2 regions of the Vallitalea sediminicola genome follow, and region 1 is predicted to be linked to the other one. Evidence: predicted binding sites of a transcription regulator. Region 1 holds the regulator's gene; the other holds the start of a gene.
What was found. The regulator HrcA, encoded in region 1, represses chaperone genes, less so after heat shock. The targets are predictions, from matches to a motif close to TGTTAGCACTCNNNNNNNNNGAGTGCTAACA.

Region 1 (6,857 bases):
TAAATGATGCAGCACTTAATTTTGAACCAGAAACATCAATAGCTCTTGGTTTTGGATTCAGATGTGGTTTCTTGGGACTACTACATCTAGAAATCATACAAGAGCGTTTAGAAAGAGAATATAATCTTGATTTAGTTACAACTGCACCAAGTGTTATATATAAAGTCTACAAAAATAATGGTGAAGTCATTGACCTTGCTAACCCTACTGATTTACCAGATGTTTCAGAGATAAGGACTATGGAAGAACCTATAGTAAAAGCTGAGATTATGGTTCCAACAGATTATATAGGAACAGTAATGGAGCTTTGCCAAGAAAGACGTGGAGAATATTTCGGCATGAACTATATTGAAGCAACAAGAGCTATGCTGACTTATGAACTACCACTGAATGAAATAATATATGATTTCTTTGATGCTTTGAAATCCAGGACAAGAGGTTATGCATCCTTTGATTACGAATTAGTCGGGTACAAAGAATCTGAACTTGTAAAACTGGATATACTGATAAACAAAGAAGTCGTAGATGCATTATCTTTTATTGTTCATGTTGATAAAGCATATGATAGAGGAAGAAAAATAGCTGAGAAATTGAAAACAGAAATACCTAGACATCTATTTGAAATACCAATACAAGCAGCTGTCGGTAATAAGGTAATCGCTAGAGAAACTATAAAGGCAATGAGAAAAGATGTACTTGCTAAATGTTATGGTGGAGATATATCAAGAAAAAGAAAACTTCTTGAGAAACAGAAAAAAGGTAAGAAAAGAATGCGTCAGGTAGGTAATGTAGAAGTGCCTCAACAAGCTTTCATGAGTGTGCTTAAGTTAGATGATTAGGTGTTTAAGATGAAAAATATTAGCTTATATATTCATATTCCTTTTTGCAAAAGTAAATGTAATTATTGTGATTTTTTATCATTTGATAATAAAGATAATGTAAAAAAGGAATATGTAAAAGCATTAATTAATGAGATAAAAAATTATAGCGAAATGACAAAAGAATATAGCGTGAAAAGTATATTTGTAGGCGGTGGTACACCGTCTATTCTGTCATGCGCTGATATAAAAAAAATATTTGATTCCCTAAAATTATATTATAATATCCATGAGAATGCTGAGATAACAATAGAAGCAAATCCAGGGACCCTTGATGAACAGAAAATAGAAACACTTTTATTATCTGGTGTAAATCGTATAAGTCTTGGATTGCAATCATGTAATGATAAATTATTAAAAAAATTAGGAAGAATCCATACGTGGGATGAATTTTTACTAAATTATAATTTGATTAAAAATAGTGGTTTTAAAAATATAAATATTGACTTAATGTTTGCTTTACCAAACCAAAATATCAGTGACCTAGAAAATGATTTGAAAAAGATTATCAATCTTAAACCAGAACACATATCTTATTATTCATTAATAATCGAAGAAGGAACTAATTTCTCTAAGTTATATGAGGATAATAAACTTGATCTACCCAGTGAAGATGTAGAACGTAATATGTTTTGGTTGATTCATAATACGTTGCAGGAGAATGGATATAAACACTATGAAATATCTAATTATGCGTTGGATGATAAAGAATGTTATCACAATAAGGTATACTGGAAAGAAGAAGAATATATAGGGCTGGGGTTAGGAGCTTCCTCATATTTTCAAGGGTTTCGCTATAAAAATATTGATGATATTACTAAATATATAGATATCAATGGGGATATTGAAAAACTTAAGGAAGGTACTAATAAAATCAGTAAAAAGACTTCAATTGAAGAATATATGTTTTTAGGGCTAAGATTATTAGAGGGTATAGACAAAATTGATTTTTATAATAGATGGGGACATGAAATAGACTATTATTATAAAGAGGTTGTAAAAGAACTTATAGAAAAAGGACTAATAACTGATGATAGATTTAGATTGAAATTAACCCCTAAGGGAATTGATGTTAGTAATTTTGCATTAGCTATGTTTTTATTTGATTAATTTAGCTATTATGGGCATAAACATAGGGATTAAAAGATATCACAAATGTGTTTCTCATAAAAAAAATAATTAAATTTCGTAAAATTACTTGACAAATCTATCTGCAAGTGATATTTTTATTTCAAGCATTAGCACTCATTAGAGCAGAGTGCTAACAGAAAAATATCAAATGAGTTTCGTGAAGTTTATTGATGTTACATATTAACCATACTGTACTTATTAATATTTATTATTAAGTATGACTGATGTTTTTATTATTTTAGCTATTAGAAGGTGGTGCGAATATGGAACTAAACGATAGAAAAATAAAAATTCTTAGAGCAGTAATATTAGATTACCTTGATACAGCTGAACCAGTAGGTTCTAGGACAATTTCAAAAAAATATGACTTAGGAATAAGTCCAGCTACTATAAGAAATGAAATGTCTGATCTAGAAGAGTTAGGTCTTATATTGCAACCTCATACTTCTGCAGGTAGAATACCATCTGATAAGGGGTATAGGCTATATGTTGACAGACTCATGAATCTTCATCATGATGAAATTAATAATGGTTTGTATATAGAACAGCTGTTTCAACGAGTAGATAGGATTGAATCCTTGTTGAAAAATATTGCTCAGATGCTTGCGAATGAAACAAATTATGCTACGCTTGTTTCATCACCACAGATTAATAAAGCTAAGATAAAAAACATACAATTGATAGGCATACAAAAGAAAAGAATACTGGCTGTTATAGTTACAGATGGTAATATTATTAAAAACTATATGATTAATATTAATGAACCAGTACATCAAACAATGTTGAATAGATTAACTTTTGTGCTTAATGAGCAGTTATATGGACTTACACTAGAACAAATTAATTTACCGTTAATTCAACAACTCAAAGATTTTGCTGGAAATAACGCAGACATTGTTAATAAAGTATTAGATGCAATATTTGATACGATAAAATCTGTTGATGACACAGAGATTTATACATCTGGTGCAACTAATATACTTAAGTTTCCAGAATTCAACGATATTTCAAAAGCTACCAATCTAATACATAGACTTGAAGAAAAACAAGTTCTAAAAGATATGGTCTATACTGTATTAGAAGAAAATGGTGTTAATATAAAAGTTACTATTGGTAATGAAAATGTTATTGATGAAATGAAAGATTGTAGTTTAATCACTACAACCTATAAGCTTGGTGAAGAGAATATTGGATTTATTGGTATTATCGGTCCTAAGCGGATGGATTATGAAAATACCATAGGTTCTCTTTCTAGTTTAATGTCAAAGATGGAAGATATTATTAACAAGTTAAAATAGAAAGGTGGTTATATAGTGGCTAAAGAAGAAGAAATCAAAGATGGAAAAATTAATGAAGAAGAAGTTGAACAAAATAATAGTCAAAAAGATTCAGAAGAAAATTTAGAAAATGTTGAAGATGTAAAATTAGAAGAAGATTCTACTGGAGAAAATGATATGAATAAAAAACTGAAACAAAAAGAAAATGAAGTTAACGAATATGTAGATAAATTACAAAGAACAATGGCAGAATTTGATAACTTTAGAAAAAGAACTATAAAAGAAAAATCCATGATGTATGAAAATGGAGCTAAAGAAACATTAGATAAATTATTGCCGATTGTAGATAATTTTGAACGTGCACTTGATAGTATATCAGAAGAACAAAAGGAGTTACCTTTTACTCAAGGTGTAGAAATGATATTCAAACAACTTATAAGTGCTCTTAATGAACTTGGAGTTGAGGAAATTAAAGCTGAAGGAAATGAGTTTGATCCTAATTTCCATCACGCCGTTACCCACGCTGATGATGAAAATTTGGGCGAAAATGTAGTTGCAGAAGTATTCCAAAAAGGATATATGTACAATGATTCAGTTTTAAGACATAGCATGGTAAAAGTAGTAAATTAATATTACTAAAATAAAAATATAGAATGCATGATTATGATATTGTGCATCTTATATATAGATGTTATTAAAAATAATAATCGTCCTATTGACGAGTGTATTGATATGAAGGAGGAAATTAAATGGGTAAAATAATTGGAATTGACTTAGGTACAACTAACTCATGTGTTGCAGTTATGGAAGGTGGAAAGCCAGTAGTAATTGCTAATGCAGAAGGTATTAGAACAACACCATCAGTTGTTGCATTTACAAAGAATGGAGAAAGATTGGTAGGAGAGCCTGCTAAAAGACAGGCGATTACTAATCCAGATAAAACAGTAGCTTCAATCAAGAGACATATGGGTACTGATTTTAGAGTAACTATTGATGATAAAAAATATTCACCTCAAGAAGTTTCTGCAATGATTCTTCAAAAATTAAAAGCTGATGCAGAAAGCTATCTAGGTGAAAAAGTGACAGAAGCTGTTATTACAGTTCCTGCTTACTTCACAGATAGTCAAAGACAAGCAACAAAAGATTCAGGTAAAATAGCTGGTCTTGAAGTAAAAAGAATTATCAATGAGCCTACTGCAGCAGCTTTAGCATATGGTCTTGACAATGAAAATGAACAAAAAATAATGGTTTATGATCTTGGTGGTGGAACATTTGATGTATCTATCATTGAAATCGGTGACGGTGTCATTGAAGTATTAGCTACAAGTGGTAATAACAAACTTGGTGGAGATGACTTTGATGAACGTGTTATGAATCACCTTATAAAAGAATTCAAGACTTCAGATGGTATAGATTTAACTAATGATAAGATGGCTGTTCAAAGATTAAAAGAAGCAGCAGAAAAAGCTAAAAAAGAATTATCATCAGCAACAACAACTAATATTAACTTACCATTCATCACTGCTACACAAGAAGGACCAAAACATTTGGATATTACACTTACTAGAGCTAAATTTGATGAATTAACAGCTGACTTTGTTCAACAAACAATGGGTCCTGTTAATAATTCATTAAGAGATTCAGGTCTTTCAGCATCTGAACTTGATAAAGTATTATTAGTTGGTGGATCAACACGTATTCCAGCTGTACAAGATGCAGTAAATAAATTAACAGGTAAAGAACCATTTAAAGGAATTAATCCAGATGAATGTGTTGCAATCGGTGCATCTATTCAAGGTGGTAAATTATCAGGAGAAGCAGGAGCAGGCGATATCTTATTACTTGATGTAACTCCTTTATCAATTGGTATTGAAACTTTAGGTGGTGTAGCTACTAAGTTAATCGAAAGAAATACAACTATTCCTACTAAGAAGAGTCAAGTATTCTCAACTGCTGCGGATAACCAACCTGCTGTTGATATCCATGTAGTTCAAGGGGAAAGAGAATTTGCTAAAGACAACAAGACAATTGGAAGATTCCAATTAGATGGTATTCCACCAGCAAGAAGAGGAATTCCTCAGATTGAAGTTTCTTTTGATATAGATGCAAATGGTATTGTTAATGTTACAGCTAAAGACCTTGGAACAGGTAAAACACAACATATTACAATTACAGCTAGTACTAACTTATCTGATGATGAAATTAACAAAGCAGTTGACGAAGCTCAAAACTTTGAAGAAGAAGATAAGAAGAGAAAAGAAGCTATTGATGTAAGAAATGAAGCGGATTCACTTGTATTCCAAACTGAAAAAACATTAACTGATTTAGGCGATAAAGTTGACGCTGCTGAAAAAGAAAAAGTAGAAGTTGAAGTTACTAAGTTGAAAGAAGTACTTGGTAAATCAACTATAGAAAATATGACAGATGCTAATATTGAAGAAATCAAAGTAGCAAAAGAAGCATTAATGACTGTTTTCACAGAGTTATCAACTAAATTATATCAACAGGCAGGAGCTGCAGGTGCTGGACCAGGTGCAGAACCAGGTGCTCAAGATGCCCAAGGAGCTTCACCAAATCAAGAACAACAAAATAATGATGATGATGTGGTTGACGCAGACTTCAAAGAAGTGTAAAATATAAAATTGTAAAAAAGCCAAAGACATTGGTCTTTGGCTTTTCTAAAGAATATATATATTATAAACGTAAATTTTTTATTATACGTGATAAATGTGATATTTTGACCACAATATATAATGATTCTTATAAAGATATTTTCGTTATAATTGATATCTTTTATGAGGCGTCTTTTTTGTATTGACAATATATATTGTGGTGAATTTAATACTATTATATAAAAGTTGAATTAAAGAATTGCTATAGAGCCAGTAATTATTTAGTTCTACTTAACTTATAAATCAAGGAAAAATATATAATTCAAAATTAATCATAAAAGAGGTAGGTGGGAATTATGGCAGATAAGAGAGACTATTACGAAATATTAGGTATTGAGAGAAATTCCAATGATGCTGATATAAAGAAAGCATATAGAAAATTGGCAAAGCAATATCATCCTGATATGAACCCGGGTGATACATCTGCTGAACATAAATTCAAGGAAGCATCAGAAGCTTACGAGGTTTTAAGTGATTCAGCAAAAAGATCAAAATATGATCAATTTGGTCACGCAGCATTTAGTAATGGCGGCGGCGGCGGAGCAGAAGGCTTTGATTTCTCAGATGTTGGAGATATATTTGGAGATATATTTGGAGATTTCTTTGGTGGTGGAGGCCGCAGAAGAAATACTAATGCTCCAACTAAAGGTGCTAGTCTAAAAACTTCTGTTACTTTGGAATTTAAAGAAGCGGTATTTGGTGTAGAAAAAGAAATTGATATGGTGGTTTCAGAAACATGTGAAGACTGTTCAGGTACTGGTGCCAAAAAAGGTACAACAGCAGAAACTTGTTCACACTGTAAAGGTTCAGGTCAAGTTAGATATAATCAACAGACTATGTTTGGTAATATAACTAGCGTTAAAACATGTAATAATTGTGGTGGAACAGGGAAAGTAATA
Region 2 (6,857 bases), on a different contig from region 1:
GGCAACAGGTCTATATGAGCTTATTGTCTTTGCAGAAAAAAAAGTAAATAAACTGAATGAATAATTAAAATAAGGGGAGGTGCCTATAACGCATCTCCCCTAAAAAATGACCTTTAAAAGGCTATAACTATTCCTCCATCATTAGCATAAGTAGAAGATAAACCTTTCATTTCGACAATAAATATATCTTTAAAATTATACGTATCATTAACCTTTTCTTTTATCGAATTAGCTCTTTTAAAACAATTACAATGTGCAATTACTAACAGGCTATCTTCAAGATTATCTTTTGTTTCGCCAATTGCTGCAATCATTTTGCTAATGGCTTTATTAATCCCTCGACCTTTGTTAATCATAATTATTTCGCCTTTACCATTAGAAGCTAATACAGGTTTTATATTAAGTACATTGGCTATAGCAGCCTTTACTAGACTCATTCTTCCAGTTTTCACAAGATTATCTAGTTTATTTAGTACGAATAATGTTTTCATTTCTTTTATATAGTTGCTGATAGAATCTACTATCTGTGTATAAGTCTTTCCTAATTTTGCTAGATAATCAATTTTTAATGTCAATAATACTTCACCCGCTGATGCACTAAGTGAATCAAATACATGTATATTCTTATTATCATTTTCACTAAGGTAAATATCTTTTGCTATTTCAGCACTGTTATAGCTTCCACTTAATTTACTAGATAAAGTTATAACAAATACGTTTTCTTCTTCACCTGCAAATCTATCAATATACTCTGCCGGTGAAGGACATGCAGTCTTAGGTACATTTGTACTCGCATTCATTTCTTGGACAAATTCGTCAACCTGAAATGAATCGTCATCCCTGTATCTTGTACCCTCTAGCTCTATGGTAAGTGGGGTTATCTCTACGTTCATATTTTGTTTCATCTTATTAGTTATATCACAACTGCTGTCTACTACAATCTTAAAATTCAATGAATAGCCTCCTCAACATCTATACTGCACAATGTAGTTATTAATACTACTTAATATTACCATATATGAAAAAATAATAAAAGGTTCTTTTATCTTTTTAGTTAATTAACATAAATTATTTTGTGTAAAACTTAACATTTTATACTACATATCAACATTTTAATATTTATAAACTATAAAACTTACTAAATAATTTGTCCATATCCAGTAAATCTTTTACTCCTACTAATTCATTAACTGAATGCATTGCAAGCATAGGCACTCCAATATCTACTGTTTTTACAGGCACATAGGATGTAGTAATGGGTCCTAGCGTTTTTCCTCCTGGTATAGTTGAATTGTTAACATATTTTTGATATGGAATATCTATATTATGGCATAACTGCTGAATTACACCTGTTGATTCACAATCTGTGGCATAGCTTTGTTTAGCACTTAACTTAATCACTATTCCTTCATTAAGTAAAGGTTTGTTAGTTGGGTCATTCTTTTCTACAGCATTAGGATGTAATGCATGAGCGGCATCAGCTGAAATCATAAATGATTCATCTAACATTCTATAGTGTTTTGATTTAGTTCTACTAAGTGCCATTGATATTCTGTCTAATATATTAGCGAACATTACTGAATCGGCACCTTGCTTAGTCCTGCTTCCTATTTCTTCATTATCAAAACATCCAGCTATATTAATACCACTTTTATTTTCTATTTCAGTAATTGCAGAAAGACTACTATATACCATAGCCAAATTATCTAATCTTGAAGATTGTGCAAATTCCTCATTGATACCAATGATATTTCCCTCTCCTACTAAATAGAGGAAGAGTTCGAAATCCAAGATATCACCTACTTCAGCATCAAGTTCTTTTGCAATATGTGATACTAGATAATTATCTTTTTCCAGTGTATCATTAATTTGTCCAATAAGAGGTAAAATATCTTTTTGAGGATTAAATTTGGCACCTTCATTGACATCTCTATTCATATGAATAGCCAAACTTGGTATTGTAAGTATGGACTTCTTGAAATCTATATATTTTATTATTGGTTTCATCAGATTATCAGATTTCAGTGCTACTTTACCAGCTAGTGACAAAGGTCTATCTAACCATGTATAATATATAGGTCCTCCGTAGACTTCTGTATTGAGTGTAATGTAATTTTCTGTTTTTATTTCTGAAATAGGTTTTATCTTGAAACTTGGACTATCTGTATGTGATATTATTATTTTATATCCCATGTCGTCAACTAATTCTCCTACTGTAAAAGCTACGACTGTTGATGAATAAGGGATAATATAATATTTACCACCTCTTTGTACCTGCCACTCATCTTTCATTTTCAATTGTGTAAATCCTGCTCTATCAAGTAATTTCTTCCCTTCAATAACTCCATGATATGGGGAAGGACTGTTTTTTATGAATGTCATTAAATCTTTTGCATAACTCATACTTGTTCTCATTTTTTATTTTCCTTTCTTTTTCATTATTTAACTTGATTAATCTATATATGTTAAATTAAATCATTTGTTGGTTAAGTTTTTGATTTAACATATTTATTTTATATAAAATCTCCACAAATAATCAGCCGCTTCTTCAGCGTAATCAATATTAATTCGTTTAGATTTTTTAACATAAGTTATATTATTTTCACCATCACATATATATAAATTATCAGAAAGCAAATCAATTCCATTATGATTAAGATCAAGTGATAATGCTTTACATAGTTTACCTGGTCCATTAGAAAAATTTTTCTTTTGATAAGTATTGAGCTCTTCATAAGCTTTATCATATCTATTGTAAGACATTTTAGTAATATTTTTAACTGTAACTACTCCTCTAATCAAAACAGCACATGGATTATCAATATTTTCTGTAACTACATTAAGACAATAATACATTCCATATATAATGTAAATATACGCATGTCCAGCTTCACCCCACATTACTTCGGTTCTAGGTGTTCTTCTTCCTCCATAAGTATGACAAGCTTTATCATCAATTCCTTTATATGCCTCAACATCAGTTATTTTTACAATAACCTCTTCATCGTTATCATTATATACTAGATGCTTACCTAATAATTCTTTTGCTACTATCAATGTATCTCTTTCATAGAAATCTCTCTTTAATTTATTCATATGTAAACAACTCTACTTTCTATACATGTTTTTGAAAATAACACTTGGTTTTGGTGATATACTACTTACTTAATAATATTACAATAAAAGTATTGAAAGTTCTACCTCTATTTTGTATGATATACTTTAAGAGTACAATTTAGATTGATGCTCTGGAAGGAATGGTGCTATATGATATCTTTTAACGTAATCGATATAAAACTTTTTATGAATAATCTATTAAGAGATACAATGTTTGATGAATTTGAAGTATCAAATGTTGAACTTAATACTTTTACTAAATTCAATATATCTTGTGATTTAAATAAAAAATACCTATCGTCAGATGAGGTAGAAATACTTGGAGATAGAAAACTGGTTAAATGGTCAGAAATAAAGGATATAGCTTTCTATATGATAAAAGGAAATAAAACTCCTTCATATCTTAAAATTGTTTTCACTCTACCCCACGATAAAATAGAAAGCATAGTTGCTAAACATCAATTGAATACTAAAGCTGATAATATCAATGGATTATTTATCAATATTTTATTTGAAGATAATATTCTCAAATGTACAACTGGAAGTTCCATCAGTATATTTACATTAGATAAAACATTAGAAAATTATTGGGATAGTTCAGTAAAAACATTTTTTAAAAAACATGGTATCGCTGTATAAAGGCATATATACGGGATATTCATTAAGTATACTTCTTTTTGTTAGCACTCTTCCAAGATGAGTGCTAATTTTTTCTTGACATCTCTTAGAAATACATTTATTATATCTTATATAAGTTTTAATAATACACACATAATTTATAACATAAATTAATAATATTTTACGAAAAACGTTAGGAGGAGTTAAGAATGAGTACTGAAAAAGGGAATTTATCCATCCATAGTGAAAATATTTTTCCAATAATTAAGAAATGGTTATATTCTGACCATGATATATTTGTTAGAGAACTTATCTCTAATGGATGTGATGCTATAACTAAGTTAAAAAAATTAAATGCAATGGGCGAAATGTCTCTATCTGAAAATACTGAATTCAAAATTGAGGTTATTGTTGATGACAAAGAAAAAACTTTGACTTTTATAGATAATGGTATTGGTATGACTGATGAAGAAGTTAAGCAATACATTAATCAAATTGCTTTCTCTGGTGCAGAAGATTTTCTTAATAAATATAAGGATAAGGCTAATGAAGATCAGATTATAGGTCACTTCGGACTTGGTTTCTATTCTGCATTTATGGTAGCAGAAAATGTTACAATAGATACTCTTTCATATAAAGAAGGCTCAAAAGCTGTACGCTGGGTAAGTGACGGCGGTAATGAATATGAAATGAGCGATAGTGATAAAACTGAAAGAGGAACTAAAATTACATTAAGTATCGGTGATGAAGGAAAAGATTTCTTAAATGAATACACAGTTAGAAGTACAATACAGAAATATTGTTCTCTAATGCCTATAGAAATCTATCTTACCAATCCTAATAAGGAAGAACCTAAGGTAGAAAATGAAGAAGAAAATGGTGAAGTTAAAGAACCTGAAGCACCAAAACCATTGAATGATACTACTCCATTATATTTAAAGAAACCTAATGAGTGTACTGATGAAGAATACAAAGAATTCTATAGAAAGATTTTTATGGATTTCAAAGAACCATTGTTCTGGATTCACCTTAACATGGATTATCCATTCAATTTAAAAGGAATACTTTATTTCCCAAAATTAGGTAATCAATTTGATACAATGGAAGGACAAATCAAGTTATATAACAACCAAGTTTTTGTTGCCGACAATATCAAAGAGGTTATTCCAGAATTCTTACTATTATTAAAAGGTGTCTTGGATTGTCCTGACCTACCACTTAACGTATCAAGAAGTTTCTTACAGAATGATGGTTTTGTTAAGAAAATTTCTGCATACATTAGTAAAAAGGTTGCAGACAAACTTAATTCATTATTTAAAAAAGAAAAAGAATCCTATGAGAAATTCTGGGATGATATTCATCCATTCATTAAATTCGGTTGCTTAAAAGATGATAAATTCTTTGATAAAACTAAGGGAATAGTCTTATATAAAACAACAACAGGTGATTATGTAACTCTTGAAGAATATCTTGAAAGAAATAAAGAAAAGCATGAAAATAAAGTATACTATGTAACAGATGAAACACTTCAATCCCAATATATTAAGATGTTTAAAGATAATGGTATGGAAGCTGTCATAATGAATGCAACTATTGATCAACCTTTCATATCTCATATGGAAATGAAGGAAAATGAAAATAATATAAAATTTGCAAGAATAGATGCTGACTTGACAGATAGTCTAAAAGATGAAGATAGTACAAGTGAGGAAGATAGCAAAAAGCTTAATGAAGAAGTTCAAACTATTTTCAGAAAAGCTCTTAGCAATGAAAACCTTAGCGTAAATATGGAAAATCTAAAATCAGAAGACATCTCTGCCATGATAATATTACCTGAAGAGTCTCGTAGAATGCAGGATATGAGTAAAATGTATGGTATGTTCGGAATGGATAGTACCGCTATGCCAAGTAATGAAAGTCTTCTACTTAATAAGAAAAACAAATTAGTAAAATATATCATTGAAAATAAGGATAACGAAAACACTGAGATATTCTGTAATCAAATTTATGATTTAGCTATGATCAGTCATAAACAGTTAACACCTGAAGCAATGACTAGATTTATTGAAAGAAGCAATGAGATTCTTAAAAAATTAATCTAAACATTACTTGATTATATTTGACAAATTTCTACATTAGTGATATTATAATACAAAATTTAATAGTTTAGTATGGTAGAGGAGCATTTTACATTAGTAAGTGATTTGATTTGTCCAGGCAAAAGTGATAATTACTGAAAGGGTACTATGCCGAAGAAGAAAATACCTGTTTTATTTTCTGTCTGGGTATATAGTCAATAGCTATATAACTGTCATATATAATAATATTATATATGGGGTGCTACTTGTGATGTTTAATATTGATTTTCACAGTCGGCACACAACGCCGGCTGTTTTTTTATTAAAATTTTCTCCTCCACTTATTACTGAAATATTAAACAAAAATTTCAATTATTTTAGTTAATAGCAATATAATATATTAAGTAAGTAATTGAAATAGGAGGTCTGATAATTATAAAAATAAATTTCCATATGAAATCGTAAATATTTACTTACCTTATATTGATGTTTTGGAGAAAAACAGATATACTAAAGTATAATTGAAAACTATTTAACAAACGTGGATGATTGTATTACGTAAAGATTTCAAGGAAAACAGTAAGTAATAAATAAATGTAAAGATTATAGAGATATCAATAAAATTTTGTATATAAAATCTTAGGAGGTTAATTGTATGTCTATTTTTACAGGAGCTGGTGTAGCAATAGTAACACCATTTAACGATGATATGAGTGTTAACTATGAAGGATTAGAGAAATTAATTGATTTTCAAATAGAAAATAAAACTGATTGTATTGTTATATGCGGTACAACTGGTGAATCTTCAACACTTAATGATGAGGAACATCTTGAATGTATAAAAGTAGCGATAGACAGGACTAATAAAAGAGTACCTGTTATAGCTGGAACTGGAAGCAATGATACTAAACACGGTATTGAATTATCTAAGAGAGCTGAAAAACTAGGTGCTGATGGTTTATTACATGTAACACCTTATTATAATAAAACAACTCAAAAAGGTTTAATTAGACACTTTTCTTCTATTGCCGGTAGTGTTGATAT

Region 2: a site for HrcA is predicted at 3,796-3,826, ahead of htpG (molecular chaperone HtpG). Genes of this name have one in related genera too.

What each region holds. Positions count from the first base shown of each region.
Region 1 covers NZ_BTPT01000013.1:50,869-57,725, forward strand. Annotated here, with positions in the region: gene lepA (translation elongation factor 4) at 1-839, shown strand, start outside; gene hemW (radical SAM family heme chaperone HemW) at 849-1,988, shown strand; gene hrcA (heat-inducible transcriptional repressor HrcA) at 2,273-3,307, shown strand; gene grpE (nucleotide exchange factor GrpE) at 3,323-3,916, shown strand; gene dnaK (molecular chaperone DnaK) at 4,036-5,919, shown strand; gene dnaJ (molecular chaperone DnaJ) at 6,255-6,857, shown strand, end outside.
Region 2 covers NZ_BTPT01000023.1:29,421-36,277, reverse strand. Annotated here, with positions in the region: gene ACX6CF_RS10160 (ABC transporter permease) at 1-64, shown strand, start outside; gene ACX6CF_RS10155 (DegV family protein) at 114-953, opposite strand; gene ACX6CF_RS10150 (M18 family aminopeptidase) at 1,120-2,415, opposite strand; gene ACX6CF_RS10145 (DNA-3-methyladenine glycosylase) at 2,509-3,096, opposite strand; gene ACX6CF_RS10140 (DUF5721 family protein) at 3,268-3,756, shown strand; gene htpG (molecular chaperone HtpG) at 3,945-5,837, shown strand; lysine riboswitch at 5,903-6,086, shown strand; gene dapA (4-hydroxy-tetrahydrodipicolinate synthase) at 6,469-6,857, shown strand, end outside.